DNA from 3 places in the Castellaniella ginsengisoli genome. Region 1 is predicted to be linked to each of the others. Evidence: predicted binding sites of a transcription regulator. Region 1 holds the regulator's gene; each other region holds the start of a gene.
What was found. The regulator HrcA, encoded in region 1, represses chaperone genes, less so after heat shock. The targets are predictions, from matches to a motif close to TTAGCACTCNNNNNNNNNGAGTGCTAA.
Positions count from the first base shown of each region.

Region 2: the regulator HrcA is predicted to act here: its motif matches at 1,463-1,489, upstream of rpoH (RNA polymerase sigma factor RpoH).
Region 3: the regulator HrcA is predicted to act here: its motif matches at 3,258-3,284, upstream of ABRZ00_RS07295 (co-chaperone GroES).

Region 1 covers NZ_CP158257.1:264,205-269,734, forward strand. The annotation lists gene dnaK (molecular chaperone DnaK) at 1-1,263, opposite strand, end outside; gene grpE (nucleotide exchange factor GrpE) at 1,345-1,935, opposite strand; gene hemH (ferrochelatase) at 2,104-3,150, opposite strand; gene hrcA (heat-inducible transcriptional repressor HrcA) at 3,147-4,160, opposite strand; gene ABRZ00_RS01315 (NAD kinase) at 4,360-5,262, shown strand; gene recN (DNA repair protein RecN) at 5,291-5,530, shown strand, end outside.
Region 2 covers NZ_CP158257.1:947,668-953,197, reverse strand. The annotation lists gene aspS (aspartate--tRNA ligase) at 1-542, shown strand, start outside; gene ABRZ00_RS04490 (endonuclease/exonuclease/phosphatase family protein) at 559-1,410, shown strand; gene rpoH (RNA polymerase sigma factor RpoH) at 1,523-2,428, shown strand; gene ABRZ00_RS04480 (cation:proton antiporter) at 2,784-5,366, shown strand; gene ABRZ00_RS04475 (papain-like cysteine protease family protein) at 5,418-5,530, opposite strand, start outside.
Region 3 covers NZ_CP158257.1:1,532,766-1,538,295, reverse strand. The annotation lists gene ahpF (alkyl hydroperoxide reductase subunit F) at 1-556, opposite strand, end outside; gene ahpC (alkyl hydroperoxide reductase subunit C) at 700-1,263, opposite strand; gene ABRZ00_RS07305 (SRPBCC family protein) at 1,707-2,207, opposite strand; gene ABRZ00_RS07300 (N-acetylmuramoyl-L-alanine amidase) at 2,406-3,119, shown strand; gene ABRZ00_RS07295 (co-chaperone GroES) at 3,337-3,624, shown strand; gene groL (chaperonin GroEL) at 3,659-5,305, shown strand; gene ABRZ00_RS07285 (diacylglycerol kinase) at 5,464-5,530, shown strand, end outside.

The DNA of each region.
Region 1 (5,530 bases):
CGTCGGGATGGTGGTGTTCTTCTTGATCATCTTGGTCATGACACCACCCAGGGTCTCGATCCCCAGGGACAGCGGCGTCACATCCAGCAGCAGCACGTCCTTGCGGTCGCCCGACAGCACGGAGCCCTGGATCGCGGCGCCGGCGGCCACGGCTTCGTCGGGGTTCACGTCCTTGCGCGGATCGCGGCCGAAGAATTCCTTGACCTTCTCCTGGACCTTGGGCATGCGGGTCATGCCGCCGACCAGGATCACGTCATCGATGTCGGAAACCTTCACGCCGGCGTCCTTGATGGCCACGCGGCAGGGTTCGATCGTGCGTTCGATCAGTTCCTCGACCAGCGCTTCCAGCTTGGAGCGGGTGATCTTCAGGTTCAGGTGCTTGGGACCGGAGGCATCGGCCGTGATGTACGGCAGGTTGATCTCGGTTTGCTGCGTGGAGGACAGCTCGATCTTGGCCTTCTCGGCGGCTTCCTTCAGGCGCTGCAGCGCCAGCACATCCTTGGACAGGTCGGCGCCCGATTCCTTCTTGAACTCGGCGATGATGTATTCGATGATGCGCTGGTCGAAGTCTTCGCCGCCCAGGAAGGTATCGCCGTTGGTCGACAGCACTTCGAACTGCTTTTCGCCGTCCACGTCCGCGATTTCGATGATGGACACGTCGAAAGTCCCGCCGCCCAGGTCATAGACGACGATCTTGCGGTCGCCGCGTTCGGACTTGTCCAGGCCGAAGGCCAGGGCCGCCGCGGTCGGCTCGTTGATGATGCGCTTGACGTCCAGGCCGGCGATGCGCCCGGCATCCTTGGTGGCCTGGCGCTGGCTGTCGTTGAAGTAGGCCGGCACCGTGATCACGGCCTCGGTGATTTCCTCGCCCAGATAGTCCTCGGCGGTCTTCTTCATCTTGCGGAGAATGTCGGCGGACACCTGCGGGGGCGCAAGCTTCTTGTCCTGCGCCTCGACCCAGGCATCGCCGTTGTCCGCCTTGATGATCCGGTAGGGCATCAGGTCGATGTCCTTTTGCACGGCCTTCTCGTCGAACTTGCGGCCGATCAGGCGCTTGACCGCGAAGATGGTGTTCTTCGGATTGGTGACGGCCTGGCGCTTTGCCGGAGCGCCCACCAGGATTTCGCCGTCCTGCATGTAGGCGACGATGGAAGGCGTGGTGCGGGTGCCTTCGGAGTTTTCAATGATCTTGACCTTGGAACCGTCCAGTACTGCGACGCAGCTGTTGGTCGTGCCCAGGTCGATGCCGATGATCTTGCTCATGTTGGATCCTGTTGATGTTTGAATAAGTGGGCGGGCGCTGCGCCCGCCGATGATTCGAATATGGGGTTGCCGGGGCTTGTTTCAAGAGCCGGCGTTGTCCGCGGCAGGGCCCGCCGACACCATGACCAGCGCCGGGCGCAGCACGCGATCGGCAATCAGATAGCCCTTCTGCAGCATCTGGACGACGGCGCCCTGGGGATGCTCGGACGGCACGTTGGAGATCGCCTGGTGGCGGTGCGGGTCGAAAGCGTCGCCGGGCGCCGGGGCGATTTCGCGCATCTGGTTGCGCTCGAAGGCTGCGTTCAACTGCCGCAGCGTGGCCTCGACGCCCGCCTTCCAATCCTCGGCGGTTTGGTTTTCCAGGGCCAGTGCGGCTTCCAGACTGTCGCGCACGGGGATCAGGCTCTCGGCAAAGGACTCCGTGCCGAACTTGCGGGCCTTGGCCACGTCGTCCTGGGCCCGGCGGCGGACGTTCTCGACTTCGGCATGCGCACGCAGCAACTGATCATGATAATCGGCAACCTGCTTCTGGGCTTCTTCCAGCAGCACGGCAAGGTCTTCGCCCGGCTGCTCGGCGGCCGGCGCGGCGGCATCAGTCGGGTTCTGGCCGGCGGCCTGGGTTTCGGCGCTCGGCGCGGCTTGCGGGTCCAAGTCTTCCTGGGGAGCCGACATGGTGAAATCTCCAATACTGAAAATGGGTGAACAAGGGGGTAGATGAGGACGGGGCGCGCGTTCTTCAAGCCCCGGGACGGCGGATGTCCGGGACGGAACCGCCCCGGCCTCGAAGGCGCCCCGGATACGATGCCCGGAGCCCGGCGCACAGAGGCGCCCGATGGGCCGTCACGTCCAGCCGGCCAGATTGTCGGCGATCAGGGCGGCGAAATCCCGCGCCCAGTCAGGGTCGGCATTGAGACAGGGAATGTAGCGGAAAGCGCGGCCGCCCGCCTTCAGGAAGGCCTCGCGGCAGCCCATGTCGATTTCCTCCAGGGTCTCCAGGCAATCCGCCAGAAACCCCGGGCACATCAGATCCACCGTGCCGACGCCTTCCCGCCCCCAGGATTCTAGCGTGGGCTGAGTGTAGGGCTGCAGCCAGGGCGCCGCCCCGAAGCGGCTCTGGAAGGCGACATGCAGCCGGTCGCCGTCGGCGCCGAGACGGGCGCGCAAGGCGCGGGCGGTCTGATGGCAATCGCGGAAATAAGGATCGCCCTTGCGCACCGACTGCTGGGGCAGGCCGTGAAAGCTGAGCAGCAGCCGGTCCGGCTTGCCGGCCTGGTCCCAGTGGGCGCGCACCGCACGGTGCAGCGCATCCACATAGGCGTCGTCCGTCGGGAAACGATCCAGAAAACGCAAGGTGGGCTGGTGGCGCAGCCGGGCCAGGTGCGCATTGACCGCATCCACGGCCGTGGCCGTGGTGCTGGCGGCATATTGAGGGTACATCGGCACCGCCAGGATGCGGCCGCAGCCGGCGGCGCGCAAGGCATCCAGGGCATCCGCCAGAACCGGCCGGCCATAGCGCATGGCAAGCCCGACCCGCACATCCAGGCCCCGGTCGCGCAAAGAGGCCGCCACGGCATCGGCCAGATCCTGGCTGTGCACCAGCAGGGGCGATCCCCGGTCGAGCCAGACCTGGGCGTACTTGGGGGCGACGGCGGCAGGCCGCCGGGTGAGGACGAACAGACGCAGGATCACCTGCCACAGCGCGGCAGGCAGCTCGACCACGCGAGGATCGGACAGAAACTCGCCCAGGTAGCGCCGCACGGCCGCCGGGGTCGGCGCGTCGGGCGTGCCCAGGTTGATCAGCAGAACGCCCAGCGGCCCGCGCCCGGGATCGGGCGCTTCGGGATCCAGCGCCCGGGGATCGTGAACTTCAGAGAGAAAACGGCTCATGAAACCGCCTGGCCGAGTGCGTTGGACAACATGCGCGCCGTAATGTCGACAATGGGGATGACGCGGTCGTAGGCCATGCGGCTGGGGCCAATGACGCCCAGCGTGCCGATCACCTGGCCATCGACCCCGTAGGGGGCGGTGATGACCGAGACGTCGTCCAGCGGCACCAGCCGGGAATCGCCGCCGATGTAGATCTGCACGCCCTGAGCCCGGCTGGAAACATCGAGCAGGTGCAGCAGATCGGTCTTCTGCTCGAACAACTGGAACAGGCGGCGCAACCGATCCATGTCGGCCGTCATTTCCGAGACGTCCAGCAGCTTGCCTTCGCCGGAGATGACCACGGCCTCGTCGTCCGTGTCGGCGGAGTCCAGGCCGGCGTCCACCGCCTGCTGCATCAACCGGGAAATATCCGTGCGCAGCGTGTCAAGCTCGTCGGCCAGCGCCTGGCGGACCGCATGGAAGGATTTGCCCGAGAACTGCCGGTTGAAGAAATTGGAGGCCTCCAGCAGCTCGACCTCGGAGTATTCGCGCGAAACGAACAGGATGCGGTTCTGCACGTCGCCGTTGGGCGTGACGATGATGAGCAGCACGCGCCGGTCGGACAGGCGGATGAATTCGATGTGGCGGAATACCTGGGTGCGCTTGGGCGTGAGCACCACGCCCGCGAACTGCGACAGGTTCGACAGCAGCGAAGCCGCGGCGGTCACGGCGCGGCCGGGCTCGGCCGCGGGCAGACAGTCCTCGATGCACAGGGAGGGACTGAGTTCGTAGGGCCTGGCCGTCAGCAGACTGTCGACGAACATCCGGTAGCCGCGGGGCGTGGGCACGCGGCCCGCCGAGGTGTGCGGGCTGTGGATCAGACCCAGGTCCTCCAGGTCGGCCATGACGTTGCGAATCGTGGCCGGTGAAAGGTCGAAGACTTTCGAAAGGGTGCGCGACCCCACGGGCTGGCCGTCCGCAATGTAGCGTTCGACCAGCGCCTTCAGCAAGGTCTTGGCTCGATCATCCATGGTTTAACGCCCTGTTTGGCTAATACTCGTCAGGCACGGGAACCCTCCCCAATTGCCACATCTCTCCACCTCGCGCCTTGCAAGGCGCTCGGATTCGTCAGGCACGGGGCAGTCCGCAGGGACTGCCCCGTGTCCGGACTCATCCCCCTATAATCGGATACGCCTATTATTCCATTAATTTCCGGGAGAGCCCCCGCCCATGCATTTCAAGACCGTCGCGCTGATCGGCCGCCACCAGGATAGCGGCATGGACGCCCCCCTGCGCCGGCTGGGCAAGGTCCTGTCCGAGGCGGGGCGCGATGTCCTGATCGAGGCCGAAACGGGCCGCAACACCGGCGTCGACGATTTCCCGCTGGCCTCGTACGAAGACATCGGCGCGCGCGCCGATCTGGCCATCATCATGGGCGGCGACGGCACCATGCTGGCGGCGGCGCGGCAACTGGCCACCTCGGGCGTGGCCATGATCGGCATCAACCACGGCCGCCTGGGTTTCATCACCGACATTCCCCTGGGCAGCGCCGACGAGGCCATCACCCGCATCCTCAACGGCGCCTTCGTCCAGGATGAACGCATCCTCCTCGAAGGCCGCGTGATGCGCGGCGACGAAACGATCTTCTCGGGCCTGGCGCTGAACGACGTCATCATCAACCGCGCCGGGCGCGGCGGCATGATCGAACTACGCGTCGAATGCAACGGCGCCTTCATGCACAGCCAGCGCGCCGACGGCCTGATCATCGCCACGCCCACGGGATCGACGGCCTACGCCCTGTCGGCCGGCGGGCCGATCCTGCACCCCCAGGTCAACGCCCTGGTGCTGGTGCCCGTGGCACCGCAAACCTTGTCGAACCGGCCCATCACCCTGCCCGACGACAGCGTGCTGAACATCACCATCAGCGCCCTGGGCCGGGTGGAATCGGGCGCCAGCATCCACTTCGACATGCAGGCCCTGTCCAACTGTCAGGAAGGCGACCGCATCGACGTGCGCCGCAGCCCGCACCGCGTCCGCTTCCTGCACCCCCAGGGCTACAGCTATTTTTCCACCCTGCGCAGCAAGCTGAACTGGAACCGCATGCTGCACCCCTGGGACGAACCCGATCAATAGGGCCGCCGGCCCAACCATCACCGAGCCCATGCTGCGCGCCCTGCACATCCGCGATTTCGTCATCGTCGACCAGGCCGACATCGCCTTCGATGCCGGTTTCACCGTCTTTTCCGGCGAAACCGGGGCGGGCAAATCGATTCTGATCGATGCGCTGGCGCTGGCCCTGGGCGGCCGGGGCGACGCCGCCCTGATCCGTCAGGGCGCCCCGCGCGCCGACATCAGCGCCGTCTTCGACGCGCCCGAATCCGCCGCAGGCTGGCTGGCCGAC
Region 2 (5,530 bases), 680 kb from region 1:
AGAGCGAGTTCGGCCGCGCCAACGGGCTGTTCGAGCCGGGCTGGAAACCGCTGTGGGTGGTGGATTTCCCCATGTTCGAGTACGACGAGGGTGAAGGCCGCTATACGGCGGCGCATCATCCTTTCACTTGCCCCAAGCCCGGCCACGAGGATCTGCTGGAAACCGAACCGGGCAAGGCCCTGGCGCGCGCCTACGACATGGTCATGAACGGCTGGGAGGTCGGCGGCGGTTCCGAGCGCATCCACCGCGCCGATGTCCAGCGCAAGGTCTTCAAGGCCCTGAAGATCGACGAGGAAGAAGCCCGCCTGAAATTCGGCTTCCTGCTCGATGCCCTGCAGTACGGCGCGCCGCCGCACGGCGGCCTGGCTTTCGGCCTGGACCGCCTGGTGACCTTGATGGCGGGGGCCGAATCCATCCGCGACGTGATTGCTTTCCCCAAGACGCAGCGCGCCCAATGTCTGCTGACGCAGGCTCCGTCGTCCGTGGATGAAAAGCAGTTGCGTGAACTGCACATCCGGCTGCGCCAGACGGAAGCCAAGTAGGGCGGAGGAGCCGGCCATGCCCGTCCTGCGGGTCGTCAGCTACAACATCCACAAGGGCCGCTCGGCCACGGGTGGGCGGGAGTCGTTGGCCGACCTGCGGCTGGGCCTGTACGGCTTGCAGCCTGATTTGTTGTTCCTGCAGGAAGTCCAGGGCCGCAACCAGGTGCGCGGCAGCCTGGACGCCCAGCACGAATCCCTGGCCGCCGCCCTGCACATGCAGGCCGCCTACGGGTGCAACGCCGTGCACCAGGCGACCGACCACGGCAATGCGCTGCTGTCGCGCTACCCCATTCTGTACCACGAGAACCAGGATGTATCCGACCACCGCCTGGAGCAACGCGGCCTGCTGCATGGCGTGGTGCAGGTCGGCGATGTGCAGGTGCATTGTCTGGTGGTGCACCTGGGCCTGCTGGCGGGTGGCCGGTCGCGCCAGGTACAGGCGCTGGCTGATCGCATCCAGCGCCTGGTGCCCGCGCACGAACCCTTGTTGATCGCCGGCGATTTCAATGACTGGACCAACCGCTTGGCGCCGCTGTTCGTCGAGCAACTGGGGCTGGTCGAGGTCTTCGCCGCCGCCCCTCAGGGCTCGGGCGAGATCTATCGGTTGCGCCGCACCGTGACGCGCTTGCGCGAACGCATGGCCTGGCGGCCGGGGCAGGCCATGCACCCCTTGCCCGAACTGTCCATCAACGGCCTGGCGCGCCTGACGCCACCGCCGCGCACGTTTCCGTCCGTGTTCCCCTGGCTGCGCCTGGATCGCATCTACCAGCGCGGCTTTGCCGTGCGCCGCGCGCGGGTGCTGCACGGTTCGCCCTGGAAAAAATTGTCTGATCACGCCCCGCTGGTGGCGGAGCTCGAACTGCCCTGAAGCCAGCGGAACTTCCCGCTCCAGGGCAAGTCTAATGTTTGTTACCTTGGAATTAGCACTCTTTCACGAGGAGTGCTAACATGAATTCATTCAGTACGAGGACATTGTCACGATGAGTTCTTCTTCGTCCGCCCTGTCGCTCGCGCCGTCCCAGTTGTCGCTGGCGATCGCCAATCCCGGAGCGCTCGGCACCATCGATGCGTACATCGGCGCCGTAAACCGGCTGCCGATGCTGACCGCGGAGCAGGAAACCGACCTGGGCCGCCGCCTGCGCGACGAAAACGACCTGGGCGCCGCGCGCGATCTGATTCTGTCGCACCTGCGGCTGGTGGTTTCCATCGCCCGCCAGTACCTGGGCTACGGCCTGGCGCACGCCGACCTCATCCAGGAAGGCAACATCGGCCTGATGAAGGCCGTGCGGCGCTTCGATCCTGATCGGGGCGTGCGGCTGGTGTCGTTCGCCGTGCACTGGATCCGCGCCGAAATCCACGAGTACGTGATCCGCAACTGGCGGCTGGTCAAGGTCGCCACCACCAAGGCGCAGCGCAAACTGTTCTTCAATCTGCGCCGCATGCGGCCCGATGGCCGCAGCCTGGGGCCGGATCAGGTGGCCGACATCGCCCGCGAACTCAATGTGCGCCCCGAGGACGTCACCGAAATGGAAGTCCGCCTGTCAGGCGGCGATTTCGCCCTGGATGCGCCCTCCGACGACGAGGACCGCTACGCGCCGTCCGACTGGCTGGCCGACGAGGCCCAGGCGCCCGATCAGGTGCTGGCGCGTCGCAGCATGGATACGCTGCAGGGCGAAGGCCTGGAGCACGCCCTGTCGTCCCTGGACGCGCGTTCCCAGCACATCGTGCGCGCCCGCTGGCTGGCCGACGAGGGCGGCGCCACGCTGCACGATCTGGCCGCCGAGTACGGGATTTCCGCCGAACGGGTCCGCCAGATCGAGGCCGCCGCCCTGAAGAAGCTGCGTACCGCGCTGAGCGGCCGGCAAGCCGATTTTCAGGCGGCCTGAGCCTCGTTGCCTGCCCGGCGCCAGGCGAGGCCGGAACCCGCTCGCACCGCTGCCCGGTGTCGTGTGGAATCGTTTCGTGCGCCGCGCACCGGCCAGTCATACTCTCTTGCATCTTTCCCGCTGCGGACGTGAACTTTTGGCTCGGCGGACGGACCAACACTCCATGAACGTACGCCGGCTTCGCCGGCTCCCGCGTTCTGTCGTCCGCTTCTGCTTCTCCTCTTCCCCTCCCTATCGAAGCGGATGTTCACGGGATGCCGCCAGGCATCCCTTTTTTTTGTGCGAATTTTTCTGGGAAACCGGGTTTCCAGGCCTGTAACATATCACCCGGGCGTTCCAATCTCATCCTCCCATCATGAAAATCGGCCTTTTAGTGTTCGGCCTGGCTGGCCTTCTGGCCCTGGTCTCTTTCATGCCGCCGCTGGCGGGGCGGTTGCGCCTGCCTTATTCCGTTCTGCTGGCCATCGTGGGTTTCATCCTGGGCGTCATCATCCACGTGCATGGCTGGGCGCCGGGCCTCGTGGCCGACTTTCTGGATACGCTGCAGCATTTCGAGATTTCTTCGGAGACTTTCCTGTTCGTCTTCCTGCCGGTGCTGCTGTTCGAGACGGCGCTGGCCACGAACCTGAGGCGGCTGATGGACGACATCAGCCCGATCCTGGTGATGGCCATTGTGGCCGTCGTGGTCTGCACCGTGGCAGTCGGGTTCTCGCTGGCCGCGATTTCCACCTATGGACTGGTGATCTGCCTGATGCTGGGCGCCATCGTCGCCACCACCGACCCGGTGGCGGTCGTGGGCATCTTCCGCGAAGTCGGCGCGCCGCGCCGCCTCACGACATTGGTCGAGGGCGAGGCCTTGTTCAACGATGCGGCTTCGATCGCCCTGTACTCGGTGCTGCTCAGCGTCCTGCTGGGCGGCACCACGCCCGCGGTGACGGATATCTTCCGCAGCTTCATGGTCAGCTTCCTGGGCGGCGGGCTGGCCGGCTTCGTCATGGGACGGGCGGCCATCGAGCTGTTCCGCTGGCTGCGCGGCTGGCCCACGGCCGAGGTGACGCTGACCGTGGCGCTGGCCTACCTGACTTTTTTCGTCGCGGAGCACTACCTGGGGGTTTCGGGGGTGGTGGCCACCGTGATCGCCGGGCTGGTGGTGGGCTCCAGCGGGCGCACGCGCATGTCGCCCACGACCTTCGAGCAGCTCGAGGGTTCCTGGGCGCAGTTCGGCTTCTGGGCCAATTCCCTGATCTTCCTGTTCGCCGCCATGCTGATTCCGCGCATGATGGCGGAAATCACCTGGATGGAAGTCCTGCTGATCCTCGTCGTGTTCATCGTGACGTTGTGCGCGCGCGCGGTCATTGTCTATGGCTTGCTGCCCTTGCTGGGGCGCGTGCGGCTCAGCACCGAGGTCAGCCCATCCTACCGGGCCGTGATGCTGCTGGGCGGCTTGCGCGGCGCCGTGTCGCTGGCCCTGGCCCTGGCCGTCACGGAGCAGCCGGCGGTGCCGCACGAGGCCCGGCAGTTCATCGCCGTGGCCACGACCGGGTTCGTGCTCATGACGCTGTTCATCAATGGGTTGACTCTGCGGCCCCTGATCCACCGGCTGGGTCTGAACCAGCTTTCGCCGGTGGACCGCGCCCTGCGCGATCAGGCCCAGGTCGTGGAGCTCGAAGCGCTGCGTCTGAAGATCGACGAGATCGCCCACAACGAACACGTCGGCGGCGAAGTCCTGGATCGCTTGCATGCGGTGTTCGACGCCAGTCAGACCGGCGTGGATGCGGCGCAGGTGCATCAGTTGTCCCTGGACCAGAAGGTTGCCGTTGGCATGGGCATGCTGGCGGGCCGCGAAGAGAAAATGTTCTTCGAGACGCTCAAGGCCCAGGTCGTGGACTGGCGGACGGCCGAATCCCTGCTGGCGCGCGCCGAGCGGCTGGGCGATGCGGTGCGCTCCGGGGGATTGCGCGGTTTCGAGGCCGCCGTCGAAGGCGATCTGCGGTATTCGCTCCCGCTGCGCCTGGGACTGCGGCTGCACTACCTGACCGGCTGGCAGGGCCTGCTGGTGCGCGAACTGGCCCAGCGGTTCACGAACCTGATGTGCAAGTGGTCGGTGGCGCGGCGTCTGATCCAGTTCGCCCGCACCGACGTGCAGCCGCTGCTGGGGGCCGAGGTCACGGAAATCATCATCGCCGCGCACCAGCGCCGCCTGACGCTGCTGGAAGGCGCGCTGCAGGCATTGGCGCTGCAGTATCCCAATTACGCCCAGCATCTGCAGGAAGCCTATCTCGCGCGCATGGCGCGCTCCATGGAACGCATCCGCTATCGCGACATGCTGGCGCACAATCTCATCAGCGGGGAAACCTATTCCGACCTGATCCAGCAGGCCGATGCGCGCTGGAGCACCATGGAAAGGCCCGGCGCGCTGGACATCACCATGAGCGCGGCATCCCTGGTGCAGCGGGTGTCGATGTTCGAAGGTATGGACGCGCGGACCATGGCGGCCATCCGCCGCGTGCTCAAGCCCCGGTTGTTCATGCCTGGCCAGGAAATCCACACTCGTTCCGGGCGCAGCCGCGCCATGTATTTCGTGGCTTCGGGCGCCGTGGTCCTGGATCTGCCGGACGGCACCACGGCGGAACTGGGCAGCGGACAGATCTTCGGGGAAATGGCGCTGGCCATGGATGATGATTTCCAGGCGCGCGCCCGGTCGTTGGGCTATAGCCGTTTGCTGATGCTGCAGGAACGAGATTTCAAGCGCCTGCAGCAGCGTTATCCCATGCTGCGCGAGAAGATCGATCTGATCGTGCGTCAACGCCTGCGGGCGATGGAGGTCTGGCGGCAGTTCGAGTCCGGTGAGCGCCAGCACGAACCGCTGCCGGACCTGGGACGGGCGGCGGCGCCGCTGGTGCAAGGCGATGGCAGCGGCGAACCCGCATGTCCGTGAGACCGGCGTCCGCAAGGGCGTGCCCAATCTGCGGAACAGCCCGGCTCGGGCTTACAGCGTTTTCTCGAAGGCTTCCGGTGTCTTGAGCCAGCCATTGCCGATGCCATAGCCGGTTTTGAGCACCTGAACCCCTAATCGATCAATGATGCCTGGACGAAAGTCTG
Region 3 (5,530 bases), 1.3 Mb from region 1:
CCGCCCGGCCCTGATGGAACAGCTCGCCGTTCAGGAACACGGCGGGCACGGACAGGATCTCGCGCTTCTGCACTTCGTCCTGGAACAACGCCCCGTCGATCGCCACATGGCGGATGCGCGGGTTGATGACCGACATCGCATTCAGCGCCTGGACCACGTCCGGGCAGTTCTGGCACGACAGCGAGAAATACGTTTCGAATTCGTAGTCGCCCGGCAGCATGCGTATCTGCTCGACCACCTCATCGTCCAGCTTGGGAGGGTGGCCGCCGACCTGCAGCAAGGCCAGCACCAGCGAAGTGAACTCATGCCCCAGCGGTATGCCGGCAAAACGCACCGACACGTCGGTGCCGGCGCGGGCGATTTCAAATGACGGCACCCGCGCCCCGGGGGCGCCGGCCGTCAGGGTAATCTTGTCGGACAGGCTGGCGATGTCTTCCAGAAAGGCCCGCAGCTCCTGCGACTGGGCGCCGTCGTCCAGCGACGCTCGCAGTTCGACGGGCAGCGTGACGCGTTCGAGATAGGTTCCCAGTTGTCCTTTGAGGTTTGCATCCAGCATCGTCTTCACCTTTTCTTCAAATACAGGGCCCCCGGGCGCGCCGGGTCGGCGCCGCCTGTGACTCGTTCAGTGGGGGGAAACTGCCCGCCGCCGCGCAGGGCGGGCGGCGGGTTCGGGTTCCGGCGGCGCCGGAGAAGGCCGGCTTAGATCTTGCCGACCAGGTCCAGCGAGGGGGTCAGCGTCTTGGCGCCTTCTTCCCACTTGGCGGGGCAGACTTCGCCCGGGTGGGCGGCGATGTACTGGGCGGCCTTGACCTTGCGCAGCAGTTCGGACGCGTCGCGGCCGATGCCATTGTCATGGATTTCCAGGACCTTGATTTCGCCGGCGGGATTCACCACGAAGGTGCCGCGCAGCGCGATGCCTTCTTCTTCGATCAGCACGTCGAAGTTGCGCGACAGCGCATGGGTGGGGTCGCCGATCATCGGGTAGTTGACCTTCTTGATGGCGTCGGAGGTATCGTGCCAGGCCTTGTGGGCGAAGTGCGTGTCGGTGGACACGGAATAGACTTCCACGCCCAGCTTCTGGAATTCGGCATAGTGCTCGGCCAGGTCTTCAAGCTCGGTGGGGCACACGAACGTGAAGTCGGCGGGGTAAAACACGAAGACGGACCACTTGCCCGCGACGGTCTGCTCGGTCACCTCGACGAACTTGCCGTTGTGATAGGCCGTGGCTTTGAAGGGCTTGATGGTGGTGTTGATCAGGGACATGAAAAAAGCTCCTTGTTCAGAGGTTCAGTGAAAGAGCCACGAGGGCGACGAAGACCAGTGTAGGCGAGCCCATATGATAAGTAAAATTGATTGTTTAAATAGAGTCGATTGTGTTTAGCTATCAACCAGCAGGCCTGCGTGCTGGAACACAATGGAGACCCTTTTTTTCATGCTTATTTTGCATGGAAATGAATGCAAAATACACATGCAGTCCGGGCATGATGCGTGAATGCCGGAATATTTGACGTAATCTATTGATACGAAAGATATTCCAACCCTTGGCAATCCAGGGATGCCCCCTGTGCAAGAACTTGCCCGTCAGCGAACAGGATTGAGCTTCAGCGGCAAGCGCCCCGCGCCGGTACGCCCGGCCGCGCCTGGCCATGGCATCGTGGAGAGCACGCGGCGCCCCCTTGCCTTTTCAGGCGAACCGGCATCGCAGGTCAGGCATCCAGCAGCGCCTGATAGTGCTGGCGCGCCCGCAGGTACAGCTCCAGGGGAAAGCGGACCGGCACGCCCTCCAGGGCGGCGGCCAGCATGGCCAGATGGCCTTCGAATCCGGCGCAAGCCTTGGCGACGTCTTCATCCGCGGGCAGGCGCACCGACAGCGTCAGCCGCGTGCCGCCCGCCTGCGCCGCCAGCTCCCATCGAATGGGCCGTTCGGGCTGTTGGCCGCTGCTCCAGGAGTACTCCAGGATCCGCTGCGGCTCCAGCGCCATGACGGTGCTGTCGATCACGATGCCGCTGTCGACGAAGTCAATGCGCACCGCACCGCCCCGCCGCAGCTCGATCGTGCCGGGCGCCAGCCATTGGGCCAGATGCCGGGGCTCCGTCAGCATGGCCCAGACCGCGGCCGGATCCTGCGCATAGCACCGCTCGAGCCGGCCCTCGAAACCCCGCTCCCGCCGCTGGATCGTACCGGGGTGAAAATCATCGTCGCTCATCTGGAAACCTCTTTGACTGACCCGGGCCGGATTCTCCGCACCCCACCGGGTGGCAGGCCGTCCGCCCGAAACCCGCATCATCGTTCAGCCGGGGGCTGGATTCCCGAATGCCCCTATCTTCCTCAAGGTCGTATGCTGTCATGACGCGGCGGCCCCGCCCACGCGGCCCGCCTCATCCCGCCTCCGGAGGACCCACTCTTGCCGCCGATACACGCCCTGCTCTCCCTCCTGCTGGCCCTGGGCTGCGCCGGCCCGGCGCACGCCGCGCACATCCTGGTGGATGCGGGCCATGGGCCGGAACGGCCGGGCGCCACGGGCGCCAGCGGCCGCACCGAGTCCCTGTACAACCGCGACCTGGCCGCCGCCCTCGTCCGCGCGCTTGCCGCGCTGGGCAACCGGACGACCCGGATCGAGGGCATCGGCGCGGACATCCCCCCGGCACGGCGCGCGCAGGGCGCACCGGACGCCGACCTTCTGGTGTCGGTCCATCACGACTCGGTACAGGCGAGATTCCTCGCGGCGGGCCGCCAATCCGAATTCGCAGGCTATTCGATCTTCATCTCTATGCTGAACCCGCATCCGGGGCGCAACCTGGCATGCGCCCGGCACATCGGCGCACGCCTGCAGATCGCCGGCGAACAGCCTTCCGCATACCACGCCGAGCCGATCGAGGGCGAAAACCGCCCGTTCATTGACCGCCGCCTGGGCATCCACCGCTACGACGGCCTGGCGGTGCTGCGGACCGCGCCCATGCCCGCCGTTCTGGTGGAGGCGGGGGTCATCATCAATCCCGCCGAAGAAACCCGCCTCGGAAAGCCGGAGACGATCACGCGACTGGCCCGTGCCATCGCGCAAGGAGTGCATGCCTGCCTGGCGGATCCACACGCCGGCCAGGCGCAGGGGAACCGATAGCGTTTCCCTCTTGAGCGCAACGTTTCCGGGCTTTCTGGAATCAAGAGGGCGGAACAGCCAGGGCGCGACATTTCCTTCAGCCCCCGACTTGTAACAAGCCACTTCCCCCTCTTGAAACCCGAGAAATCGTCCTTATAATTAGCACTCGATGGGGTTGAGTGCTAACAATGGCTGCCGGCCCCCGCATCCTTTAATTTCTATGTACAGGAGTTCCTCCATGGCACTGCGTCCTTTGCACGATCGCGTGATCGTCAAGCGTCTGGACAACGAGCGCACCACCGCCTCGGGTATCGTCATCCCTGACAGCGCGGCTGAAAAGCCCGACCAGGGCGAAGTCCTGGCGGTCGGCCCCGGCAAGAAGACCGAAGAAGGCAAAGTGATCCCGGTCGACCTGAAGGTCGGCGACAAGGTTCTGTTCGGCAAGTATGCCGGCCAGTCCGTCAAGGTCGATGGCGAGGAAGTGCTCGTCATCCGCGAGGAAGAAGTCCTCGCCGTGATCCTGTAAGCCACCTCACCGTTCAACACCAAGGAATTTCAACATGGCTGCAAAGCAAGTTTATTTCGGTGACGATGCCCGTACCCGCATCGTCCGTGGCGTCAACATCCTCGCCAACGCCGTCAAGACCACCATGGGCCCCAAGGGCCGCAACGTGGTGCTGGACCGCTCCTTCGGCGCTCCCACCGTCACCAAGGACGGCGTCTCCGTCGCCAAGGAAATCGAACTGAAGGACAAGTTCGAGAACATCGGCGCCCAACTGGTCAAGGAAGTGGCTTCCAAGACTTCCGACAACGCCGGTGACGGCACCACCACCGCCACCGTGCTGGCCCAGTCCATCGTCGAAGAAGGCCTGAAGTACGTGGCCGCCGGCATCAGCCCCATGGACCTGAAGCGCGGCATCGACAAGGCCGTGACCGCCGCCGTCGACAGCCTGCACTCCCTGTCCAAGCCCTGCACCACCAGCAAGGCCATCGCCCAGGTCGGCTCCATCTCGGCCAACAGCGATACCTCCGTCGGTGAAATCATCGCCAACGCGATGGACAAGGTCGGCAAGGAAGGTGTCATCACCGTCGAAGACGGCAAGTCGCTGGACAACGAGCTGGACGTCGTCGAAGGCATGCAATTCGACCGCGGCTACCTGTCGCCCTACTTCATCAACAACCCCGACAAGCAAGTCGCCGTCCTGGATGATCCGTACATCCTGATCTTCGACAAGAAGATCAGCAACATCCGCGACCTGCTGCCGGTGCTGGAGCAAGTCGCCAAGTCCAGCCGCCCGCTGCTGATCGTGGCCGAGGACGTCGAGGGCGAAGCCCTGGCCACCCTGGTCGTGAACAACATCCGCGGCATCCTGAAGACCACCGCCGTCAAGGCCCCGGGCTTCGGCGACCGCCGCAAGGCCATGCTGGAAGACATCGCCATCCTGACGGGCGGCACGGTGATTTCCGAAGAAACCGGCCTGTCGCTCGAAAAGGCGACCCTCGAGCTGCTGGGCCAGGCCAAGCGCATCGAAGTGGCCAAGGAAAACACCACCATCATCGACGGCGCCGGCCAGGCCGCCAACATCGAAGCGCGCGTCAAGCAGATCCGCGCCCAGATCGAGGAAGCCACGTCCGACTACGACCGTGAAAAGCTGCAAGAGCGCGTCGCCAAGCTGGCGGGCGGTGTCGCGGTCATCCGCGTCGGCGCGGCCACCGAAGTCGAAATGAAGGAAAAGAAGGCCCGCGTCGAAGACGCTCTGCACGCCACGCGTGCGGCCGTCGAGGAAGGCATCGTCCCGGGCGGCGGCGTCGCGCTGATCCGCGCCAAGGCCGCCGTGGCCAAGGTCAAGGGCGACAACGCCGACCAGGACGCCGGCATCAAGCTGGTCCTGCGCGCCATCGAAGCCCCGCTGCGCACCATCGTCAGCAATGCGGGCGATGAAGCCAGCGTGATCGTCAACGCCGTCGAGCAAGGCGAAGGCAACTACGGCTACAACGCCGCCACCGGCGAGTACGGCGATCTGGTCGAGCAAGGCGTGATCGACCCGACCAAGGTCACCCGCACCGCGCTGCAGAACGCCGCCTCGGTCGCCAGCCTGCTGCTGACCACCGAAGCCGCCGTGGCCGAAATCGTCGAAGACAAGCCCGCCGCGCCGATGCCCGACATGGGCGGCATGGGCGGCATGGGCGGCATGGGCGGCTTCTAAGCCCCTGCCCTCCCCGGTCCGGCGCTCCGGCGCCGGCCGGCACCCGGCCTTTGGAAATCCCCGTCACGGTCCGCCGTGGCGGGGATTTTTCATGGGCCCGGGCGCACGCCCCGGGCCCCATCCTTTACAATGCCGGCACCATCCGGACCGATCGACCCATGACCCAGCCCTCCCCCTACAAGAGCACCGGCGGATTGCTGCGCATCGCGCGCGCCTTCGGCTATT